DNA from 3 places in the Streptomyces sp. NPDC096311 genome. Region 3 is predicted to be linked to each of the others. Evidence: riboswitches for the same ligand, from Rfam matches in the RefSeq annotation. Region 3 holds a riboswitch; each other region holds the start of a gene.
What was found. Region 3 has a riboswitch for cobalamin ahead of ACIRA5_RS38935 (CbtB-domain containing protein). Riboswitches for the same ligand answer to the same signal wherever they lie in the genome.
Positions count from the first base shown of each region.

Region 1: it holds a riboswitch for cobalamin, as region 3 does, so the genes downstream of both, ACIRA5_RS21330 (cobalamin biosynthesis protein) here and ACIRA5_RS38935 (CbtB-domain containing protein) in region 3, are expected to answer to the same signal.
Region 2: it holds a riboswitch for cobalamin, as region 3 does, so the genes downstream of both, ACIRA5_RS19935 (ABC transporter substrate-binding protein) here and ACIRA5_RS38935 (CbtB-domain containing protein) in region 3, are expected to answer to the same signal.

Region 1 is NZ_JBIWFN010000008.1:64,610-72,304, forward strand. It holds gene ACIRA5_RS21300 (alpha/beta hydrolase family protein) at 1-437, opposite strand, end outside; gene ACIRA5_RS21305 (hypothetical protein) at 441-656, opposite strand; gene ACIRA5_RS21310 (class II aldolase/adducin family protein) at 682-1,407, opposite strand; gene ACIRA5_RS21315 (lysozyme) at 1,604-2,356, shown strand; gene ACIRA5_RS21320 (anion permease) at 2,568-3,812, shown strand; gene ACIRA5_RS21325 (hypothetical protein) at 3,825-4,049, shown strand; cobalamin riboswitch at 4,161-4,303, shown strand; gene ACIRA5_RS21330 (cobalamin biosynthesis protein) at 4,403-5,359, shown strand; gene ACIRA5_RS21335 (cobyric acid synthase) at 5,356-6,864, shown strand; gene cobN (cobaltochelatase subunit CobN) at 6,861-7,695, shown strand, end outside.
Region 2 is NZ_JBIWFN010000007.1:240,789-248,483, reverse strand. It holds gene scpA (methylmalonyl-CoA mutase) at 1-311, opposite strand, end outside; gene ACIRA5_RS19955 (methylmalonyl-CoA mutase family protein) at 311-2,116, opposite strand; gene ACIRA5_RS19950 (GNAT family N-acetyltransferase) at 2,237-2,791, opposite strand; gene ACIRA5_RS19945 (ABC transporter ATP-binding protein) at 2,867-3,649, opposite strand; gene ACIRA5_RS19940 (FecCD family ABC transporter permease) at 3,646-4,659, opposite strand; gene ACIRA5_RS19935 (ABC transporter substrate-binding protein) at 4,671-5,705, opposite strand; cobalamin riboswitch at 5,743-5,926, opposite strand; gene ACIRA5_RS19930 (cytochrome P450) at 6,006-7,181, shown strand; gene ACIRA5_RS19925 (acyltransferase family protein) at 7,182-7,695, opposite strand, start outside.
Region 3 is NZ_JBIWFN010000019.1:152,179-159,873, forward strand. It holds gene ACIRA5_RS38920 (VOC family protein) at 1-211, shown strand, start outside; gene ACIRA5_RS38925 (hypothetical protein) at 273-1,175, opposite strand; gene ACIRA5_RS38930 (CbtA family protein) at 1,521-2,273, opposite strand; gene ACIRA5_RS38935 (CbtB-domain containing protein) at 2,297-2,518, opposite strand; cobalamin riboswitch at 2,553-2,701, opposite strand; gene ACIRA5_RS38940 (MFS transporter) at 2,822-4,132, opposite strand; gene ACIRA5_RS38945 (phytanoyl-CoA dioxygenase family protein) at 4,256-5,188, shown strand; gene ACIRA5_RS38950 (hypothetical protein) at 5,175-6,293, opposite strand; gene ACIRA5_RS38955 (GNAT family N-acetyltransferase) at 6,312-7,487, opposite strand; gene ACIRA5_RS38960 (adenylate kinase) at 7,545-7,695, opposite strand, start outside.

The DNA.
Region 1 (7,695 bases), on a different contig from region 3:
GGCAGCGGGCCGAGCTCGCCGGGGACGTCCACGTCGGCGTGGTCGAGACCGAGGGCGCTGCTGGGGTTGCCGATGTGCAGGTTCGGCGTGAGCCATGCCTTGTCGCCGGACTCCAGGGTGCCGTGGGTGACGCGTTCGAGGCGGCGTACGACCGTGTCGGCGGTGTGGCGTGCGTCGTCCAGGACGGGACCGACGACCGCGTGGGAGCCGTCGCCCGTGAGGCCGTACCGTCCCGGGCGCAGGGAGGCCAGGTCGCGGGTGAGCGTGATCCGGCCCGCGGCCGTGGAGTGCACGGTGAGCCGGGGCTCGGTGGGCAGTGGCCTGCCGGGCGGCGCCTTCAGTGCGGCGTCGCTGGCGAACCGGCCCGCCGCCACGGAGGCTGCGCCCGCGGCCAGGGCTACGGAGACGGCCGCGGCCGTCGCTTTGACAGTACGCACGCATTAAGTCTCCCGGTGCGGCCCCCGGTCGGCCAGCCGGAGCGGGCGGTGGACTCCCGCCTCGGGGTGCGCGGGCTCGTTCTCCGGCACCGCGCGCACCCGCACCGCCAGGTCGGTACAACCCGCACCGCCGGGTCGGTACGCACCCGCACCGCCGGGTCCGCTGCCACCGCACCACCAGATCCGGTGCCACCGCACCACCGGGTCGATACGCCGCACCGCCAGGTCGGTACGTCGCGTCGGATCAGCGGGGCCCGGCCCCGCCGCCCTGCCCGTAGCGCCCGAGCCGCTCCCCCGCCTCGCCCACCTGTTCCGGCGAGAGCAGCGTCGGGGACAGGCCGGGCACGGACGACGCCAGGAGCCAGACGCGGGACATCCACTCCAGTTGGGCGGTGCGGTCGAACGCCTGGGACAGCGAGGCTCCGTAGGCGATGGTGCCGTGGTTCTGGAGAAGGCAGGCCGTGCGGCCGGTGAGGGCCTGGAGCATGTTCTCGGCCAACTCCGGGGTGCCGTAGGTCGCATAGGGGGCAACTCGGACCGGTCCGCCGAGGGCGCCCGCCATGTAGTGGATCAGGGGGAGTTCGGGGACGAGGGTCGAGACGGCCGTCGCGTGCGCGGCGTGGGTGTGGACGACTGCTCGCGCGTCGGTGGCGCGGTGGATCGCGAGGTGCATCGGCAGTTCGCTCGTCGCAGCGAGCGAACCGAGGACCTGCCGGCCCTCGAGGTCCACCCCGACGGCGTCTTCGGGCCTGAGCCGGTCGTAGGGCACTCCGGTCGGTGTGACCAGGACCGTGTCGCCGACCCGAACGGAGACGTTGCCCGACGTACCGACGACAAGCCCGTCGGCCACCGTCCGGCGGGCCGTCGCGACGAGCTCGCCCCACGCGGCCGCCACCTCCCGCTCGCACGCGCCCGGCCCGCTCTCCCCCACGTCCCGCACTTCCCGTGCGTCCCGCCGCTGCTCAGCCATGTGGCGATCCTGCCAGGCAGGGACGTCAACCCACTGTCGGTGAGGGCACTTTAGGGCGGAAGACAAGCGTCCGTAAGGGCACATAACAGCACATATCGCCCTCCGGGGGTGATTGGCTGGCGATCGACGGGCTCTCAACGATCTTCCCATAGCCTCTGGGGGATTTGTCACGCACGTCGCCATTCCGGGGGGAAACATGGCTCGTGACCACAAACCACTTCTTCGCCGTGCCCGCGTCCTCGCGGCGGCGGCCGCCGTGGCGGCGCTCACCGCCGCGGGGACCGTCCTCGCCGGGACCCCTGTCGCCGCAGCGGCCAAACCCAAGGGCCACGACGTTTCCTCGCACCAGAAGAACGTCGACTGGCAGAGCGCGAAGGCAAAGGGCGCCCGGTTCGTCTACGTGAAGGCGACCGAGTCCCACACGTATCGCAATCCGTACTTCGGCCGGCAGTACGACGGAGCGCGCGACGCGGGGATCCTGCGCGGCGCCTACCACTTCGCGGTGCCGGACAAGTCGTCCGGCGCCACCCAGGCCGCGTACTTCGTGCGCAACGGCGGCGCCTGGCGCGCGGACGGCTGGACGCTGCCGCCCGCGCTCGACATGGAGTACAACCCGTACGACAAGAAGCACAAGTGCTACGGCCTGAGCAAGGCCAGGATCGTGAGCTGGATCCAGGCGTTCAGTGACGAACTCGAACGGGAGACCGGCCGCCGTCCCGTCATCTACACGACCACCCACTGGTGGAACACCTGCACCGGCGGCAGCGGCGCCTTCGCCGCGAACCACGCCCTCTGGCTCGCCCGCTACGACTCGGCGGACACGGGCGCGTTGCCGGCCGGCTGGTCGACGTGGACGTTCTGGCAGTACGACAACAGCGGCACGCTCCCGGGTGACCAGAATCTCTTCAACGGATCCATGAGCCGGCTCAAGCAGTTCGCCGCGGGCTAGAGCCCTCGAGCAACCTCCGACGGAACCCGATATTCCGCCTCCGTTCGAACATCCGGTAAACCGTCGGGCCGCCCCTCCCGCACACTGGTCATCACAAGCGGAGGGGCGGTCCACCGTTTGATACACCCCAATGCCCGCCCCAGTTCATCTTCCGTTCACTCAGGTTGCCTACGGTCCACCTGCCACTGACGTCAAACAGAAGCCTGGGTAAATGGAACACATCACGCTCCTCCTCGGAATCGTGATCGTCACCGCTCTCGTGTTCGATTTCACGAACGGTTTCCACGACACTGCCAACGCGATGGCGACCACCATCTCGACCGGCGCTCTGAAGCCCAAGACGGCGGTGGCCATGTCCGCCGTGCTGAACCTCGTCGGCGCGTTCCTCTCCGTGGAGGTCGCCAAGACGATCTCCGGCGGGATCATCAACGAAGAGGGCATACGCGTCCAGGTGATCTTCGCGGCGCTCGTCGGCGCCATCCTCTGGAATCTGCTGACCTGGCTTCTGGGTCTGCCCTCCAGTTCCTCCCACGCACTGTTCGGCGGCCTGATCGGCGCCGCGGTCATGTCGGCCGGCTGGTCGTCGGTGAACGGCTCGACCGTCGTCACCAAGGTGCTGATCCCCGCGGTCGCCGCGCCCATCGTGGCCGGACTCGCCGCGACGCTGGCCACCCGGCTGACGTACCGGATCGGCAACCGCGCCGACGAGAAGGCGACCGCCAAGGGGTACCGCGCCGGCCAGATCGCCTCCGCCGGCCTGGTCTCCCTGGCGCACGGCACGAACGACGCCCAGAAGACGATGGGCATCATCACCCTCGCCCTGGTCACCGGCGGCGTCATCGCCCCGGGCTCGAACCCCCCGCTGTGGGTCATCGTCTCGGCCGGTACGGCCATCGCGCTCGGCACCTACCTGGGCGGCTGGCGCATCATCCGCACCCTGGGCAAGGGCCTCACGGACCTCGCGCCGCCGCAGGGCTTCGCCGCCCAGACCAGCGCCGCGACGGCCATCCTGGCCTCCTCCCACATCGGCTTCTCCCTCTCCACCACCCAGGTCTGCTCCGGCGCCGTGATGGGCTCGGGCCTCGGCCGCAAGGGCGGCGTGGTCCGCTGGTCGACCGCGACCCGGATGTTCGTCGCCTGGGGCCTGACCCTGCCGGCCGCCGGACTGGCCGGTGCCTGCGCCGAGTTCCTCACCAAGCAGGGCACCTGGGGCATCGTCCTCACCGGCGCGCTGCTCGTCGCCGGCGCCGGCACCATCTGGAAGCTCTCCCGCCGCCAGCCGGTCACCGTCGACAACGTCAACGACGTCCACACCGAGCCCGCGGGCGTCGTCACCGCCGCGGTCGCCGCCGTCACCCCGCCGCCCGCGGGCCCCGTCACCGCCGGCCTGTCCGGCGACCTGAAGACCACCATCCCGTCCCCGGACGCGGAGCCCACCCGCCCGGCCACGGTGTAAGGACAGAACAGCATGCACATCGACTGGGCAGCCCTCGGCTCCGTCTTCGGAGTCAGCCTCGTGACCACCGTCGGCCTCGTCGGCCTCTTCACCCTCGGCATCGTCGGACTCTCCAAGCGCGAGTCCGCGTCCGCCCAGGGCGGCTCCGCGGCCCTCGCGGTCACCGGCGCGTACGTCTGCTTCGCGGCGTGCGCCGCGGCGGTGGCGTACGGCATCTTCCTGATCGTCGGCAAGTAACCCAAAACGGGCGCCACTTCGCGTGGGGTGCGGGACGGATCACCGTCCCGCACCCCACCTGTATGTGGGCCTTCGCACACTCTCCCCGCGCAGGTCAACAGCAAGTTGACGGGTCTTCCAACCCGTGGTGGACTGCCGGAGCCAAGTACGGCGACAGAAGAGGAAGCCGGTGTGAATCCGGCGCGGTCCCGCCACTGTGACCGGGGAAGGAACTCCCCGGGAGCCAGGAACTCTCCCCGCCGGTCTCGTCGAACCAGGGCGCGGACACCCTGAGTGAGGACATAACGCCATGCGCGGCTGCCCAAGTGCCCCCCGAGCGACGGTTCCACCCGACCTGACGGTCGGCTGACCCCGTGCGTGCCGATCGCGTCTTCGCGTACGGCGCCGCCGCCGGCCTCCTCGGTGATCTGCTGCTCGGCGATCCTCGCCGGGGGCATCCGGTCGCCGCTTTCGGGCGGAGCGCGGCAGCCGTGGAGCGGGTGCTGTGGCGGGACCACCGCGGGTGGGGCGCGCTGCACACCGCCGTATGCGTGGGAGGTGCCGCCGGACTCGCCGCCGTCGCTTCCCGTGCCGTACGCCCCTCACGTGCCGCGTCCCTCGCGCTGACGGCCGCCGCCACCTGGGCCGTCGTCGGGGGCACCACACTCGGGCGGGAGGCCCGGGCGATCGGTGACGCCCTCGCGGACGGGGAGATCGAGATCGCCAGGGAGCGGCTGCCGCATCTGTGCGGGCGGGATCCCCAGGCCCTCGGCGCCGACGGCATCGCGCGCGCCGTCGTGGAGTCCGTCGCCGAGAACACCTCCGACGCCGTGGTGGGCGCCCTGGTGTGGGGCGCCGTGGCCGGAGTCCCGGGGCTCGTGGGCTTTCGGGCCGTCAACACCCTTGACGCCATGGTCGGTCACAGGTCGCCCAGGTACCGGCGGTACGGGTGGGCCTCGGCTCGGCTCGACGACGTCGCCGGGTGGCCGGGGGCTCGTCTCACCGCCGTGCTCGCCGCCCTCGCGGGTGACAGTCCACGAGGGGCCCTGCGGGCCTGGCGCGCCGACGCTGTCAAGCATCCGAGCCCCAACGCCGGGCCCGTGGAGGCGTCGTTCGCGGGGGCGCTCGGGGTGCGCCTGGGCGGCACCCTCTCCTACGGCGGGCGCGTCGAGCACCGGCCCGAACTCAACGGCGCCGGGCGCGCCGTGCACGTCGACGACATCGAGCGGGCCGTACGGCTGTCACGCCGTGTCGGCTGGCTCACCCTCGGCGTGAGCGCCGGCGGGCGGCTGCTCGTACAGAGGCTTCTCAGGAAGGGGCGTACGTCATGAGCGGCGGGCTGCTCGTCGCCGGGACCACCTCCGACGCGGGCAAGAGTGTCGTGACCGCCGGGATCTGCCGATGGCTGGTGCGCCACGGCGTCAAGGTCGCGCCCTTCAAGGCGCAGAACATGTCCCTGAACTCGTTCGTGACGCGCGAGGGCGCCGAGATCGGGCGCGCGCAGGCCATGCAGGCACAGGCCGCCCGGGTGGAGCCGACCGCGCTCATGAACCCCGTGCTGCTCAAGCCGGGCAGCGACCGGAGCAGTCAGGTCGTCCTCATGGGCAGGCCCGTGGGTGAGATGACGGCCCGTGGCTACCACGGCGGGCGCCAGGAAGCCCTCCTCACCACCGTGCTGGACTGTCTCGCCGAGTTGCGGGGCACGTATGACGCGGTGATCTGTGAGGGGGCCGGCAGTCCTGCCGAGATCAATCTGCGGCGGACCGACATCGTGAACATGGGGATCGCGCGCAATGCGCGGCTACCCGTGCTCGTCGTCGGCGACATCGACCGCGGGGGTGTGTTCGCCTCGTTCTTCGGGACGGTCGCGCTGCTGTCGCGCGAGGACCAGGAGTTCGTCGCCGGGTTCCTCGTCAACAAGTTCAGGGGGGACGTCTCCCTGCTGGAGCCGGGGCTCGACATGCTCCACGGCCTCACCGGGCGGCGTACGTACGGCGTCCTGCCGTTCCGGCACGGCCTCGGCATCGACGAGGAGGACGGGCTGCGGGTGTCGTTGCGGGGAGCGGTCCGGGAGTCCCAGGTGACCTCCCCCGTCGGCGAGGACGTACTGCGCGTCGCCGTCTGCGCGATCCCGCTGATGTCCAACTTCACGGACGTGGACGCGCTGGCCGCCGAGCCGGGTGTCGTCGTGCGGTTCGTGGACCGGGCCGAGGAGCTGGCCGACGCCGACCTCGTCGTCGTCCCCGGGACCCGGGGGACGGTGAAGGCGCTGGAGTGGCTGCGCGAGCGAGGACTCGCGGACGCCCTCCTGCGCAGAGCCGCCGAAGGGCGGCCCGTGCTGGGCATCTGCGGCGGATTCCAGGTCCTCGGCGAGCACATCGAGGACGAGGTCGAGTCGCGCGCCGGTCATGTCGACGGGCTCGGACTCCTGCCGGTCCGCGTGCGGTTCGCACGCGAGAAGACCCTGACCCGGCCCGTCGGGGAGGCGCTCGGCGAGCACGTCGAGGGCTACGAGATCCATCACGGCGTCGCCGAGGTGACGGGCGGTGAACCGTTCCTGGACGGGTGCCGGGTCGGCGCCGTCTGGGGCACGCACTGGCACGGCTCGCTGGAGTCGGACGGCTTCCGGCGCGCCTTCCTGCGCGAGGTGGCGGCCGCCGCGGGCCGTCGTTTCGTGCCGGCCGCCGACACGTCGTTCGCGGCGCTGCGCGAGGAGCAGCTCGACCGGCTCGGCGATCTGATCGAGGAACACGCGGACACGGACGCGCTGTGGCGGCTCATCGAGTCGGGCGCGCCGCAAGGACTGCCTTTCATTCCACCGGGAGCGCCCGCATGAGCACAGTGTTGTTGTTGTCGACCGCCGACACCGATCTGCTGGCGGCGCGTGCCTCCGGCGCCCCGTACCGGATCGGCAACCCCACCCGGGTGGACGTCGAGGGCGAACTGCCGTCCCTCGTCGAGGGCGCGGACATCGCCGTCGTACGACTCCTGGGCGGCAAGCGTGCCTGGGAGGAGGGCCTGCGGAAGCTGAAGGCCTCGGGCATCCCCACCGTGCTGCTCGGCGGGGAGTCCGTACCCGACGCCGAACTGATGGCGGAGTCGTCGGTGCCCGCCGGTGTCGTCGCCGAGGCGCTGCGCTACCTGGTCGAGGGCGGCCCGGACAACCTCACCGAGCTGGCCCGGTTCCTCTCCGACACCGTGCTGCTGACGGGTGAGGGCTTCGAGGAGCCGCGGAAGATGCCGGAGTACGGCGTCCACGGCGAGCGCGCGTTCGTCGAGGGCCGGCCGACCGTCGGCGTGCTCTTCTACCGGGCCCACCAGCTGTCCGGCAACACCGCGTTCGTGGACACGCTGTGCGACGCGATCGAGGCGCGCGGCGCCAACGCGCTGGCCGTGTACTGCGGTTCGCTGCGCGGCGCGGACGCGGGCCTGTACGAGATCCTCGGCACGGCGGACGCGCTGGTCGCCACCGTGCTCGCGGCGGGCGGCACGCACGCCTCGGAGGCGTCCGCGGGCGGCGACGAGGAGGCCTGGGACATCGGCGCGCTCGCCGACCTGAACGTCCCCGTGCTGCAAGGGCTCTGCCTGACCTCGTCCAGGAGTGCCTGGGACGCGTCGGACGCCGCCCTCTCCCCCATGGACGCGGCGATGCAGGTCGCGATCCCCG
Region 2 (7,695 bases), on a different contig from region 3:
AAGGCGTTGGACTCCTCGGCCGTGGAGAAGCCCGCGTACTGACGGATCGTCCAGGGCTGGTTGACGTACATCGTCGGGTACGGGCCGCGCAGATAGGGGGCGATGCCCGGGTAGGTGCCGAGGAAGTCCAGGCCCTCCAGGTCCTGCCCGGTGTACAGCGGCTCGACCGCGATGCCCTCCGGGGTCTCCCACAGGAGACCGGCCCCGCCCGTGGCCTTCTTGACGGCGCTGCGCCACTCGTCGCTCCCGCCGTCGGCCTTCGGGACCCCCAGCTCGATCCCGGAGAAGTCGGGGATTCCCCTCGCTGCCATCAGGACACTCCCATACGGTCGAGGGTGGCGGAGAGCACGGCGACGGCGTCGCACCCCGCGAAGACATAGGCATCGACATCCGGGTACTGCCCGGGACGGCCCGCGAGGAACACGTGCCCGGCGCCCGTCGCCTTCAGCTCCCCGGCGACCTCCGCGGCCCGCTCCTCGTACAGCGTGTCGCTGGAGCACAGACAGACCTCGGTGGCACCGCTGTCCTCGAAGGCGCCCTCGGTGACGGGCTCGATGCCACCCGCCTGGAACAGGTTCGAGGCGAAGGTGAGGCGGGCGGTGTGCGCGGCGGCCGGGCCGAGGGCGGCCAGGAAGATCCGCGGCCGGGAACCGGTCGCCGCCAGGTGGGCGTCGGAGCGGGCCCGCAGCGCCTCGAACGCCTCGTCGCGCCGCACCCGCGGCAGCCCGCCGGACGGCGGTACGGGGGCGGGATCACGTTCTACGAGTCGTTCGGCGAGGTTCGGGAACTCGCTGACCCCGGTGACGGGTTCGCGCCGCTTGGCGAGCTTCGCGCTGCGCGCCTCCCAGGTGTGGGCGAGGTCCTGACCGAGCCGCCCGGAGCGCAGGGCCGCCGCCTGGCCACCCTCCCGCTCGATCCACTGGAAGAACTCCCAGCCCGCGTGGGCGAGTTCGTCCGTGAGCCGCTCCACGTACCAGGAGCCGCCCGCCGGGTCGATCACCCGGGACAGATGCGACTCCTCGACCAGGATCGTCGAGGTGTTGCGGGCGATCCGCCGGGCGAACGCGTCCGGCAGACCCAGGGCGTGGTCGAAGGGCAGCACGGTGACGGCGTCGGCGCCGCCCACTCCGGCGGCCAGCGTCGCGACCGTCGTGCGCAGCATGTTCACCCACGGATCGCGGCGGGACATCATCACCGGCGAGGTCACCGCGTGCTGAACCTGCCCGCCCGGGGCCCCGCAGACCTCGGTCACCCGTGCCCAGAGCCGGCGCGCCGCCCGCAACTTGGCGATGGTCAGGAACTGGTCGGCGGTGGCCGCGTACCGGAACTCCAGCTGGGCGACGGCCTGTTGGACGGTCAGACCCGCCTCGGTCAGCTCCCGCAGATAGGCGACGCCGGTCGCAAGGGAACTGCCCAGCTCCTGCGCCGCCGAGCCGCCGGCCTCGTGGTACGGCAGCGCGTCCACGGTCAGCGCCCGCAGCCCCGGGTACTCCTCGGCGCACAGCCCCGCGAGAGCGGCGACGGGCGCGAAGTCGAACCCGCCGTCTCCCGTACGGGCCTCGTGGCCCAGCGGGTCGGCTCCCAGGTTGCCGCGCGCCGCCTCCGTGGCGACCCCACGCTCCTGGTAGAGCCGTAGCAACTCGCGTGCGGCGGGCTCGACTTCACGTCCCGCGTCGAGGACGACGGGCGCCAGGTCGAGATAGACGCCGTCGAGGACCCGGCCGAGCGAGGACACCGGAATGCCGCCCGCACCGGCGACCAGCCAGAGCGAGGTGACGCCGTTCTCCAGGTCCGCCAGGACCGCCGCGCCGTCGGCGGCCGTGTGCTGCTGCCGTACGTCCCAGCCGCCGAGGGTGTTGCCCTCGGGGCGTCCGCCTCGTACGAAGGGAGCGAAACCGGGCAGGCCGGGATCGGGCGCGGAGTCGTCCGCGGTGTACAGGGGGCGGGCGCGCAGCCCGTCCTCCAGCGTGGTGGACAGGGCTTCTTCCGCTGCCGCGCCCGAGACTTCCTTGCCCGACTTGCGCAGGACGCCTTCAACGAGGCGTTGCCACTGCTCATGGGTCGCGTCAGGGAACTCGGCGGCCAGCGAGAGCCCGTCGTCAGGCAGGACCGTCATGCTCGGATGCTAGGCCAAATACGCAGGTGAGCAGCAGAGGACGCGGCTGTGACCTTGACCTCGCAGAGGTTGTGACCTTGACCTCCCAGGGGTGGTCTTGATCAACAGGCCGGGTTCGTACTACGGCAGCACACGGATTTCGGACAGGGCCGGGTGCCGCGGAGCGAGGAGGACGATCGGGGCGGGGCGCGCCCCGGGCTGCGGGTACACGGTCTGGTGCCAGCCCCGGCAGCGGAAGAAGTTCAGCGCCGCGGTGTCCTGATGGTCGGTCACCGCCCAGGCCCGGTCGTCCATGGCGGGCAGCAGAAGTACGTCGAGGAGCCCGGTGCCGGCGCCACGGCCGCGCGCCGCGGGCGCCACCACGAGATCGGTGATCCGTACGGCACCCGCGAGCCACTCCTGCGACCGCCGGGCCCCCAGTGCCGGATGTTCCGGGGCGGGATCCGCGGAGCGTACGGCGGTGCCGAAGCCGCACAGCCGACTGCCGATGCGGGCGGTCACCGCCAGGAACCCCGGCCGGCGCACCTCGTCCGCGATCCGCTGCCGCATCTCGGAGGCGACTTCTTCGTCCCGCTCGGGCGAACGTTCGCGCGACGACACCAGCCGCAGATGCACGAACTCCTCGACGACGCCGAGCGCCGTGTCGCCCTGATAGACGGTGGTACCGACGTCCATGAACTCCTCCGGCCGGGATGGTCGCCGCTGGCGAGATGACGAGTCGGGCCGCGCCGAGTGGGCGCGGCAGGTTCCTCAGCGGTCGGGGAGTGTTCCCAGAAACCGTATGTGGGGATGGTCGCCGGGGCCTTCGCCCGTTCTGGTGACGGTGGCGCGTACGCCGTAGACGTCGGCGATCAGGGCCTCGGTGAGCGTCTCCGCCGGAGTACCGCAGGCGACGACCCGGCCCTGCGCGAGGACGACGATCCGGTCGCAGTACATGGCCGCGAGGTTGAGGTCGTGCAGGGCGACGACGCTGGTGACGCGGAGTTCCGCGATCAGGGCCAGCAGGTCGAGCTGGTGCTGGATGTCGAGGTGGTTGGTGGGTTCGTCGAGGAGGAGTTCGCGTGGTTCCTGCGCGAGCGCCCGGGCGATGTGGACGCGTTGGCGCTCGCCGCCCGAGAGCGTGTGCCAGGAGCGGTCGGCCTTGTCGGTCAGGCCCGTACGCTCCAGCGCGGTGCGAACGGCCTTCTCGTCGGCCGGAGTCGAGGGCGACCAGGCGCGTCGGTGGGGGATGCGGCCGAGACGTACGACGTCGAGCACGGTCAGGTCGAGCTGGGTGTCGACCTGCTGTTCGACGACGGCGACGCGGCGGGCGACGGCCCGGCGGCCGAGGTCGCCGAGCGGGTGCCCGTCGAGGGTGACGACGCCGGAGGCGGGAGTGAGGACACCGGCGAGCAGACGCAGCAGGGTGGACTTGCCGGAGCCGTTGGGGCCGAGCAGACCGGTGAGGGATCCAGGCAGTGGTGTGAGGTCGACGCCGTCCAGGATCAGCCGGCCGGCGGCGGTGCGGGAGACACGGTCGGCGCCGAGCGTCATCGGTTCACCCTTCGGGTGCGGTACAGGATCAGCACGAAGCCGGGCACGCCGATCAGCGAGGTGACCACACCCACGGGCACCTCCTGCGGGTCGAGTGCGGTACGGGCCACGGTGTCGGCCCAGACCAGGAAGACCGCCCCGGTGAGGGCGGTCACCGGCAGCAGCCGGGCGTGTCCGGGGCCGCCGAGGGCGCGTGCGGCGTGCGGCAGGACGAGGCCCACGAAGCCGATCGCGCCGGCCACGCTGACGAGCGCGGCGGTCAGCAGCGCCGTGCCGCACAGGAGCACCAGCCGGGTACGGGCCACGGAGACGCCGAGGGAGGCCGCCGCTTCCGGTCCGAACGCGAAGGCGTCGAGTGTGCGCGCGTGTCCGAGGCAGACCAGCAGGACGATCGCGGGGACGGCCGCGCACAGCCATACGTCGGTCCAGTCCGCTCCGCCGAGCGAGCCCAGCAGCCAGAACAGAACGCCCCGGGTGGTCTCGGCGTCGGCCGCCGTCATCACGACGAAGGAGGTGAGCGCGGAGAACAGCTGCATGGCGGCGACCCCGGCGAGCACCACCCGATCGGTCGTGCCGCCGAGGGTGTGGCTGAGCAGCAGCACCAGGGCGAAGGAGCACAGCGCGCCCACGAACGCGCCCCCGGAGACGGACAGCGCTCCACCGCCGGCGCCCAGCACGACGACCACGACGGCCCCCGTCGAGGCCCCGGAGGAGACGCCGAGGACGAACGGGTCGGCGAGCGGGTTGCGCAGCAAGGACTGCATGACCGCCCCGCACACCGCGAGCCCGGCGCCGCAGACCGCGGCGAGCAGGGTGCGGGGCAACCGCAGGTTCCACACGATGCCGTCGCGGATGGGGGACAGCTCCGAGGTCCGGCCACCGAGGTGGGAGGCCACCGCGGACCAGACCTCCCCGACGCCTATGTCCGCGGGGCCGATGGTGATGGCCACCGCCACGGACGCGACGAGCACGGCGAGCCCGGCCGCCGCACGCATCACGGTGGAGGTCATGGCGGCGGTGGTCACCCGGCGAGCCCGTACTCGCGCAGCGCCGCGGCCACCTTCTCGACACCTTCGACCGTGCGGATGGTCGGATTCATCGCCTGCCCGCTGAGCTGCACGTACCGCTTGTTCTTCACCGCGTCCATGCTCTTGGTGGCCGGATTGGTCTCCAGGAACTCGATCTTCTTCGCGGCGGTCTCGGCGGTCTGCGACCTGCGGGTGAGGTCACCGATGACCAGGACGTCGGGGTCGCGGTCGGCGACGGTCTCCCAGTTGATCTGGGGCCATTCCTGCTTGGTGTCGGCGAAGACGTTCTTCGCGCCGAGGGTGTGGGTGATGATGCCGGGGGCGCCGCAGCAGCCCGCCATGTACGGGGCTTCCTGGTTGGCGAACCAGTAGAGGACCGTGGTGCCGGACGCGTCGATCCCGTCAGTGGCCTTCGCCACCCGTGCCTTCAGGTCCGCGACGAGTGTGGCGCCGCGCTCCTCGACGCCGAAGACCGCGGCCAGGTCGCGTACTTCGCCGTAGACCGCCTCCATGGTCAGCGGCCCGGTGCGCACGCCATCGCCGTCACCGCTGTTGTCCTTGCCCTCGCAGTCGGCGGGCGAGAGGTACGTGGGCACACCCAGCTCCTCGAACTTCTCGCGCGGAGCCACACCGCCCTTGGCCAGTGTGGAGGCGAAGGAGGCGGCGACGAAGTCGGGTTCGGCGTCGAGGACCTTCTCGAAGGAGGGGGCGTCGTCCGCGAGCCGCGGCACCTTCCCGTTGGCCTTCTCCAGGCCCTTCATGACCGGGTCGGTCCAGGTGGCGGTGCCCACCATGCGGTCGGCGAGGCCGAGGGACAGCATGATCTCCGTGCTGCCCTGGTTCAGGGACACGGCCCGCTTCGGCGCGGAGGCGATCGTGACCTTCCGGCCGCAGTTGTCGAGCGACACCGCACCGGTGGATTTCGGGGACTCGTCTCCGTCGGCGGACGAGCCGCTGCCACAAGCGGTCAGCAACAGGGCTCCGGAAAGGAGCAGGGCACAGCGGCGGGCTGGGGGCGCAACGGGCACGGGACATCCTCTGGCGTCGAGGGCCCAGGCGCGGGGCCCGTTCGTACGGTCCGCCAGCAGGTCTTCGGACTCGGGATCGGCCGGACGAGGCGCCTTCCCGGACTCCGGTCACGTATGACCGCCGTCCAGTGGCTTCGTGTTGCCCCGCCCGTCACCCTTACCGCTGCGCGTCAGCTCCGGATTCGCACCGGATTCCCTTGACTGGCCTCGGCAAATTATCACGCCCCCGTCAGCCGCGGCTTCAGCACGATTGTTAGCCTTGGCTGTGATCCAATTCCCTGTGCCCGGCCAAGGCTTGCGATGAGCGCCGTCGGCTCCTTCCCGCTCGGTGCCGCGACCACGCTCGCCGAACTCGCCGCGGATCCGCATCCGCGCCTGGCGCGACTCCGTGCCTACGAGCCCGTTTCCTGGCTGCCCGAGCTGGACGGCTGGCTGGTGACCCGCCGTGATCTCGCGCTGAACGTGATGCGGGACGCCGCGACCTTCACCGTCGACGACCCCCGGTTCTCCACCGCACAGGTCGTCGGCCCGAGCATGCTGTCCCTGGACGGTGACGAGCACGCCCGCCACCGGGAGCCCTTCACCGCTCCCTTCCGCCCCAGGGAAGTACGCGAGGGCTTCGCCTCGTTCATCGAGCGGGAGACCGACCGGCTCATCACCGCGCTGCAACCGGCGGGCGCCGTCGAACTGCGGCGTGCCTTCGCCGGCCCGCTCGCCGTCGCCGTCGTGACCGAGGCGCTCGGGCTGGTCGGCACCAGCGCGGACACGGTGCTCTCCTGGTACGACTCCATCGTGCGGTCGGTCTCGGACATCACCGCGGGACACGCGGCGGCACCCGCGGGCGCCGAGGCGTACGCGCGGCTGAGGTCCGCCGTCGAAGCCACCGTCGCCGACCGGGGCGCGGCGTCGGTCCTCGGCTCGGCCGCGGAGCGGCTGGCGCTGCCCGAAGTGGCGTCCAACGCCGCGGTGCTGATGTTCGGCGGGATAGAGACCACCGAGGCGATGATCACCAACGCGCTGCTGCACCTGCTGCGACACCCCGGCCAACTTGCCCTCGTCCGTGACGACGACGGCCTGCTGGACGGCGCGATCGAGGAATCGCTGCGCCTCGAACCCGGAGCGGCGGTCGTGGACCGGTACGCCACCCGTGACACCGTCCTCGGCCCGGCCACGATCCGTCGGGGTGAACTGGTCACCGTCTCTCTGGCCGGCGCCAACCGCGACCCGGCCGTCTTCCCCGATCCCGATCGGTTCGACGTCCGCCGCGAGAACGCGCGTCTCCAGCTGGCCTTCGCGCACGGCCCGCACTACTGCATCGCCGCGCACCTCGCCCGGCTGGAGACCCGTATCGCCCTTCAGCGCCTGCTCGAACGCCTGCCCGCCCTGCGCCTCGACCCGGCCCGTCCGGCCACTCCGCAGGGGCTGGTCTTCCGCAAGCCGCCCACCCTGCATGTGCTGTGGGACAGTCCCGCCTGATCAGCGTGACACCGGGGTGCGTCGCAGGGATCTCAGGAAGGGCCGCAGAAGCCATCGCCGGGCGGGTACCTCCACGTACTCGTACAGGAGCCAGGCGAATGCCAGGGACACCGCGAAGGCGCTGATCGCGCCGATCGGCGACGGTGTGAACAGGTGCTGTCCCGCGCGCAGCACGAGCAGGTGGACCATGTAGAAAGCGAAGGAGAGTTCACCCAGCCGGACGAGGGCCGGATGTCGCCACAAGCTGGGCAGGCCGCGCACGTCGGCGAGGGCGGCCGCGGGGATCAGACAGGTGAAACCGACCAGGGTGCAGGCGACGCAGGCGTACGACCCGCCGACCTGGGAGACCAGGAAGTAGCCGATGATCGTCAGGGCCACCGACGCCTCCAGGCCGGGGCCGCGCCAGCGGCCGAGGAGCACGAGGCGGGCGACGGCGACTCCGAGGACGAACTCCGGCAGCCGGGCGGCGGGGAAGGAGTACAGGGTGCGGCCGACACCCAGTTGCAGGTCCGCC
Region 3 (7,695 bases):
GTCCGACAACCGTTCCGTGATCATCGAGTTCCTCGTCGACGACGTGGACGGCGTGTACGAGAACCTGACCGGCTTCGTGGAGGACTTCGTCAACAAGCCCACCACCATGCCTTGGGGCAACCGTTCGCTGCTGTTCCGCGACCCCGACGGCAACCTCGTCAACTTCTTCACCCCGGTCAGCCCTGACGCCGTCAGGAAGTTCGCTTCCTGACGGCGCCGAGGCGGGGCTGTCGGGCTGGGTTACGCCACGCAGGTGACCCCTCGCGCCGTGGTCATGAGCGGCGTGCGCGGCGAGACGCGTACACCGCCCCGGCACCGAGGGCGACCACCAGGGCCGCGCCGCCAGCGAGGGTGCCGACCGGCACGCTCGCACCCGTCTCCGCCAGCGGCGGCCCGCTGTCGCTGGGCGACGGCTCGGGGGTGGCGGGCGGCGTCGACGCCAGCGGGGGCACGTCCGGCGTCGTGGGAGGCGTGGTGGAGGGCTTGGGGCTGGTCGGAGGCGGGGTCGTCTCCTCGGCGGGAGGCTGTCCGCCCGCGGGGGTCGTGGGGGTGGCCGGGGTGGCGGGAGTGGCCGGGGTCGACTCCGACGGCGTCGGGGTGGGCGAGCCCGACGGGCCCGGGGTGCACGGCTGTTCGCCCCCGTTCCACGCCGCTATGAGGTGGTAGGGGGTGACGACGTTGTCGGGCTCGTAGGGCACGGGGCCGTGTCCCTCCCCCGTCTTCCCGTCGTAGGTGATGTCATCGCCGTACAGGTCGATCTGGCCGTAGCAGTCCGGCGTCTTCACGGTGAGCTTCTGCCAGGTCCGCTTCGCGTCGTTCGTACCCGCGACGTCGTCGGCGGTGAGGTAGACCGTGGCCTTGTCGACGAGGCTCTGGTGTCCGGAGACGTACCAGTTCGGCCCCTCGGTGGTGTATTCGGCGAGGGACACGGGGTACTTGCAGCCCTCCCCGACGGTCTGGCCGGGAGCCAGCCGGACCTGGACGCTCCCGGGAACGGTGTCCCATTGGTGGAAGCCGCCCTGCGAGGTCCAGTCGGCGCCCACGACGTTTCCGTCGGCGCCGACGATGCGGTACTGGACCGTGGCGGACTCGCACGCCCCGGCGGTCGTGGCACTGGCCACCCCCGCGCCGAGCAGGGGCACGGCGGAGGTGGCGAATGCGGTTGCGGCGAGCACAGCCAGAGTTCTGGAGTGTTGCGAACGCGACAAGATGAGCCTCGGTGAAATCGAAAGTGTGGGAGGTGATGACGCGCGAGTGACCGACGCGGACGGCGGAACCGGATGATCCGACGCAAGAACCGGCGGCAGGCATGCCGCCCAAGCCACTCGTGTCGCTTCGCCTACTGCAGACGCGGCGAAGCGAGCTGGATTCTTCCAACCTTTAACAACTCCCGTCAATTCTCCACTGGTTGACCACTTCCTCCACGGAACACACCCCGACGGCAGGGGACTTACGAGACCCCGGAAAACGCGAGAGGCCCCCGGATGGTTCCGGGGGCCTCACTCGTGTGGTGGGTCGTGTCAGCTGGGAACAACGACCCGTCCGCTCGCGGCGGCCTTCACCGGCTCGGGATTCAGCAACCGCTCGGCCAACTCGCCGAAGACCAGGCCGAATCCGCCCCACAGGACGGTCTGGATGGCCAGTGCGGAGAGACGGAACCGCCACAGCAGGGTGGCCGGGAAGTCCTTCGGCACCTCGTTGATGACCGGCAGGAACGCGTACGCCAGACCGATCACGACGGCGAAAGCGGCCACCGCGCCAACGGTGGCGTACCAGGTGCCGATCCTGGGTGCCAGCCGCTTGCCCAGGATGGTGGCGGCGATCGCGAGGAGCACGCTGAGCACCATCATCAGGAAGTACAGGGTGGTCCGCTTGCCGATGGTGTCGGGGTTGCCGACCGACGGCGGGTTGGCCGGATACTTCAGGAACGGCACGACGTACACGGCCAGCAACGCGCAGCCGGACAGCAGCAGTGCGGTCGCCCGCGGGCTGAAGCGGCCGACGCGGCCGAGCGCGAAGGCGAAGGCGAGCGCGGCGATACCGCCGAAGGCGACGCCGTAGACCAGGACGCCGGTGGCGAGACCGGCGGTGGACTGCAGGGAGCGGGAGACGATCTCCATCTCGTGCTCGTGGGAGTGGGCTTCCTCGAAGCTGATCGCGCTGTCGACGTTCGGCTCACCGAGGAAGTAGGCGGCAATCAGGGCGAGCAGGCCGGCACCGAGGCCGGCCAGCATGCCCCGCACGAGCAGATTTCTTACCGTTGCGGAGTTCATGGCAGTGCTGCGGGTCCCCTCGGTCAGTGGCAGGGGAAGCCGAGAAGGTGGCGGGCGTCGTGCACCCACTCGTGGACGTCCGAGCCGGAGACGACGGAGGTGGCGCCCTGTTCGGCACCGACGAAGTACAGCAGGACGAGCATCAGGATGCCGAAGAAGACCGCCCACGGAGCAATCACCTTGAGCGGCAGCTTCGCGGGAACGACGGGGGTGGTGGTTGTCGGCTGGGCGACGGTCTGCGCCATGGCAGGACCTCCTCGGGAGTTCGCGTCCCATCTCGGTGGTGCACTGGACGACGGCTACGGGTCTGACTCACGAGGGGTCCCAGCGGGCTGGAGCCTCTCGTTCACAGTGGCGCGACCGTGCCGGTTTCCCACCGGCTTCCGTCTTGCCGTCATCGATATCGCACCGACCGTACCGCGTGTCGGGTGCGGGGCCAAGACCGCGCCACCTGGCGTGATCTTCCTCTCGCACCAGGTGGCCGATCCCGAGTGAACAGCGGGTCAGCGGGGGCGGAACCCAGGTGAGTTCGCTCCCCGGCCCCGCTCTCAGACCGAAGGGGACCGGTCCGCGTCCTGGGACTCGGGCGTGTCCGTCGTACGACCGAGCTTCTGTGCCTCCTCCAGCGTGCGAGCCCCGCGGAGAGGGGAGAACGTGAGCCAGAAGGAGACGACGAGGTAGGAGATCCCGACGGCCCACAGGGCCGTGCCGGGTGACAGGGCGTCGGCCAGGGCACCCCCGACGAGGGCTCCCAGGGGCAGCGTTCCCAGGGCGACAAGGCGGTAGCTCGCGGTCACCGCGCCGATCTGGTGCTCCGGCGGAATGGCCTGTCGCAGGCTGACGGCGAACACGTTGAACAGTGCGACACCGAAGCCGTTCACCATCATGGCGACCGACGCGAGCACGGCGACGTACCCGCCGGCCCGGCTGACGGCGGGTACGAGCAGCAGACCGACCGCGGCCAGCACCGCACCCAGGGCCAGCACACCGCCGACGGCCCACCGCCTGGTGAGCCGGGTGGCGCAGAGCGAGCCGATCAGGGCCCCCACACTGCCGATGCCGGTGATCACGCCCACGACGGTGCCGCTCATGTCGAGATCACGGACGGCGAACACCAGGAAGACGGTCAGGAAGGCCTTCTCGTGCAGGTTCGACAGGCCGGCCTGAACACACAGGTCCCTGATCGGCCGCAGGGACCACGTGTAGCGGAGCCCGGAGCCGATCGCCTTCAGCGCCGACTCACGTGGCTGTTCGGGGGCCTTGACACCCCGCAGCAGCAGACCGCTCACGGCGGCACCGGCGGCGCACGCGGCGGCCACCGTCAGGGTCGGTGACACCCCCAACTGGCCGACGAGGAAGCCAGCCGCGGCGGGACCGGCGAGGGTGCTGACCGAATACGTCGCCTGGTGCAGGCCGTTGGCCGCGGCGATGGAGTTCAGCGGCAGGAGCCTGGGCAGCGTGGACTGGTAGGCGACTTCATAGAAGACGGTGGCGACACCGATCACGGCGGCGGCGACAACAAGTTGGCCGAAGTTCAGCCCGTCGGCCGCCTGGAACGCGGCGAGCACCGCAAGCGCGGCGCCCTGGGCGACACTCGCGGTGACGAGGGTGCGGCGCGGCGGATACCGGTCGACCATGACACCGGCGATCAGCGAGAGCACCACGACGGGGACGAACTGCACCGCCGAGACGAGTCCCACGCCCGTGCCGTCGGCATGGAGGTAGGTGACCGCGATCAAGGGTAGGAGAAAACTGGTCAGCTGTCCGCCGAAATGCGCCGAGGTTTCTCCGAGCCAGATGTTGCGGAAGTCTTTGTTGTCCGCGATCAGGATTCGAATATCCTTGTCGAATATGGCCACCGCAACCCCCGGTCAAGTCTTCATGAAAAAAATCACGGCAACGCTAGCATGGCGCACCGTGGTCCGCTAGCGTGCGAGTGGATGTCGCTGTTGCACCCCATTCACGGTAACAGGAGTCGCGGAATGTACGACCATTCAGGACTTACCGCCGAGGAAGTCGAACTGCTCCCGTCCGAGGAAGATGTCCGGCTTTATTCGGAGCGTGGCTGGTATTTGTCCGAGAAGCTGCTCACCGACGCCGAAGTGGACACCCTGACCGACGCGAGCGAGCGCTACTACGCTGGTCAGCGCGATCGTGAACTTCCGACACGGCCGGACCGGCTGGCCGACTGGACCCCCGCCGACGGAGATGTCCAACGCAACAACGACTACATCCACTACCAAGACGAAACGATGAGGAAAATCCTGAGGAAACCCATCGTCGGGGCGGTGGCCGCCCGCTTGGCGCAGACGCCTGGAATACGCGTCTTCCAGGCCACGCTGATCTACAAGCCGCCCATCGCCGAGGAGAAGTCGAACATTGTCTCCTGGCACTTCGACAAGTATTTCTGGCCCACCTGCTCGTCGGACGAAATGCTCACCGCCTTCATTCCGTTCCACGACTGCACCGAGGAGTCGGGCACGATCACCATGGTGAACGGAAGCCACCGCTGGCGGCAGCGGCACGGCGCCGCCCGGCCGGTCGGTGATCCGCGGGACGTGGGGCGCGACTATCTCCTGAACGGAGACGCGGAGCGAAACGGCGCCGTGGTCGAGAAGGTTCCGGTGCACATTCCCAAGGGACACATGACCTTCCATCACTGCCTTCTCTACCACGGCAGCGGCGCCAACCGCAGTCCGCGGCCACGCCGGGCCATCTCGTTCCATCTCCAGGACGGGACGAACGCCTACCGCGATCACACCCTGTCCGACGGCCGGCAGGAGCCCTACAAACACGACTTCCTGGTCCGCAGGACGCCCGCCGGTCAACCGGACTACTCCGACCCGGAGTTCTGCCCGGTGCTGTGGCCCGTCCGCGAGCCCGACGGCCCGGAGGCCTCCCTCACAGGGAAGTGACCCGGGTCAGGTCCCACTCCTGCTCGCTCATGCCGGCGCCCGCCTCCGCACGGACCGCGTCGGCGAGAGCCTGGTCCGCCACCGTGTCCCGTCGCAGTCCGGCGGGCGCGGTGGCCGGCAGGGGAACGACGGCCGCCCACAGGGGGTGCAGCGAGGCTCCCCGGTGAACCTTCGCCTTCAGGGCGGAGGGCCCGAGGTGGAGCGTGGTCATCGCGTTGCGTTCCATGTGGCGGAGCGGTTCGTAGTACACGGCATTGAAGTATTCGTAGGCGTTGCGCGTCTGCTCGTAGTCGAAGCCGGCCACCCGGGCGTAGAAGGTGTCCCGCCAGGCGAAGCACAGGCTGGCGCCGACCAGTTCCCCCTTCTCGTCGACGCAGCGGAACACGGTGCTCAGGTCGTCCAGGCAGTGTGCCTGGACGGTGAGGAACGTGTGGATCTCCGCCAGGTCGAGGGAGGCGTTGTACCGGTCCATGGTCTGGCCGACCAGTGGCGCGAACTCGTCGACGCACGCGGACAGCGGGGCCGTCTCCACGTGCAGCCCGGAGTCCGTGAAGCGCCGGATCTCGTACTCGCGCTTGCGGACGTTGCGGCCGAGCAGCTCACGGTAGGACTCGAAGGTGCCGCCGTCGTTGTGCACCACGGCCTCGGCGGCGCGCAGCTGCGCCCGCACCCCGAACCGGCCCGCGAGCAGCCGCAGACTGTCGGTGGTGAGGAAGTCGAAGAGCAGCGCGTCGCAGCCGAGCGCCGCGGCCCTCTCGGCGGCACCGGCGACCAGGGCGTCAAGTGCCTCCCCTGCCGCTCCGGGGTCCTTCGGCAGCAGAAACTCGTTGTGGTAGCCGGTACGGGTACCGAGTCTGAGCACGGCGTGGCCTTCGGACACGTCCGGCAGGGGCGGTGCGTTCTCTGCCGGGAAGTCGTAGTACGGCGTCCCGGCGAGGAGTTGGCCGTCGGCCTCGACCGTGAGGTAACCCGGGGTGGCGAACTCGGGCCGCTCCTGCCCCCGCAGCCAGGCATGGCTCTGGTAGAAGCAACTGCCCGGCGCGAGCGCGTCCCAGGCCTCCCGGTCGATGTCGTCGATCGTCTCGAAGTGCCTCACATCAGGCATGTGTCTTCCTCCCCTTGCTCACAGCAGCCAGTCGTCGGTGTTCAACCCACCCACCACGTACTGGCCGTACTCGGCGCCGAACGCCTCCGCCTCGGCCCGGTTGCGTTCACGGACCTTCGTCCGGTCCGCCGCCAACGGCCGGTCCACTCCCACGAACACGCTGTACAGGGGATGCGGCTGGGCGCCGCGCGCCAGCTTTGCCTGGAAGGTGCCAAGACCGAGGTGGATCGCCCGCACGGTGCGACCGGCGCCCGACTCGATGGGGTGGTAGAAGACCAGGTTGAAATAGTCGGCCACGTTGGGCACCGAGTAGTCGAAACCAGCCACGCGCGCGTACAGCGTGTCGCCGTGCCGGTATCGCAGCGCGAATCCGATGGGCTGCCCGGCGTCCTCGTCCAGGAGGAGCGTGCTGCGGTCGCCGAGGTGGCGGCCCTGGCGGTCGTACACCGCTGCCGCGCGCTCCTCGCCGTATGCGTGTCCGTGCTTGCGCATCAGCGCGCTGTTGAGCGGGGCGATCTCCTTGACGACCTCGGGGAGGGAGACCTCGCGGATGGTCCGCCCGCTGCGGCCGAAGTCCCTTCTCTCCCGCCGGGCCCGGGGCCGTCGGCCGGAGGGCAGCCAGGCGAAGTAGTCGTCCAGGGTCTGCCACAGGCCGACGGGAAGGACCGTCTCCACGTCGTGGTAGAGGACCACCGCCCCGTCCTCGGCATGGGCCTCGGCGACCTCCAGCGCCTCCGCCCGGGGCAGGTAGTAGTACCCGAGGACGTCCGCTTCGGTGGTTCGGGCGAAGTCGAGGGTCCGCTCGGTGAGCGCCCGCACCGCCTGCGCGCGCTCCTGTGCCGTCACTCCCTCGCGGCCCGGCAGTTGGCCGCGGAACTCCGACCATCCCGCACCGAACACCATGGGCCGGGCGGCGAGTTGGGCATGCCGCTCGTCGTCGATCAGACCGGCGAGCAGATCGGCGGGGGTGTAGAGCAGGTGCGGCGGACGGGTGAACGCGTACGCCTCGGCTGCCGCGACCGGCGTTCCCTGCGCGTCGCGCGCCAGCAGATAGCGGGCGGCGGCGCCGGGCGGCAACTCCTCCGCGCGTACGCCGGCGAAGCCGCTGCTGGAGTAGATCGTTCCGCCGATCTCCAGAGCATCCCATTCCGCCGCCGGCAGCTGGTCAACGGAGTCGTACGAGGAGACGTGCATGGGGGAAACTCCAGAAAAGGTGGATCGGATGAGTGTAGGGGGAAACGGTGCCGGGGTTCATTCCAGCAGAGATCGCACATCGCTGTCGCGCGTGTGCAGGAGCAGGATGCCGGTGTCGCCGAGCTCGTCGAACAGCCTCTGGTTGGCGAGCCGTTGGGAGTTACGGACCTGCACGGCGTACCAGAGGATGGACCGGGGACCGACGACG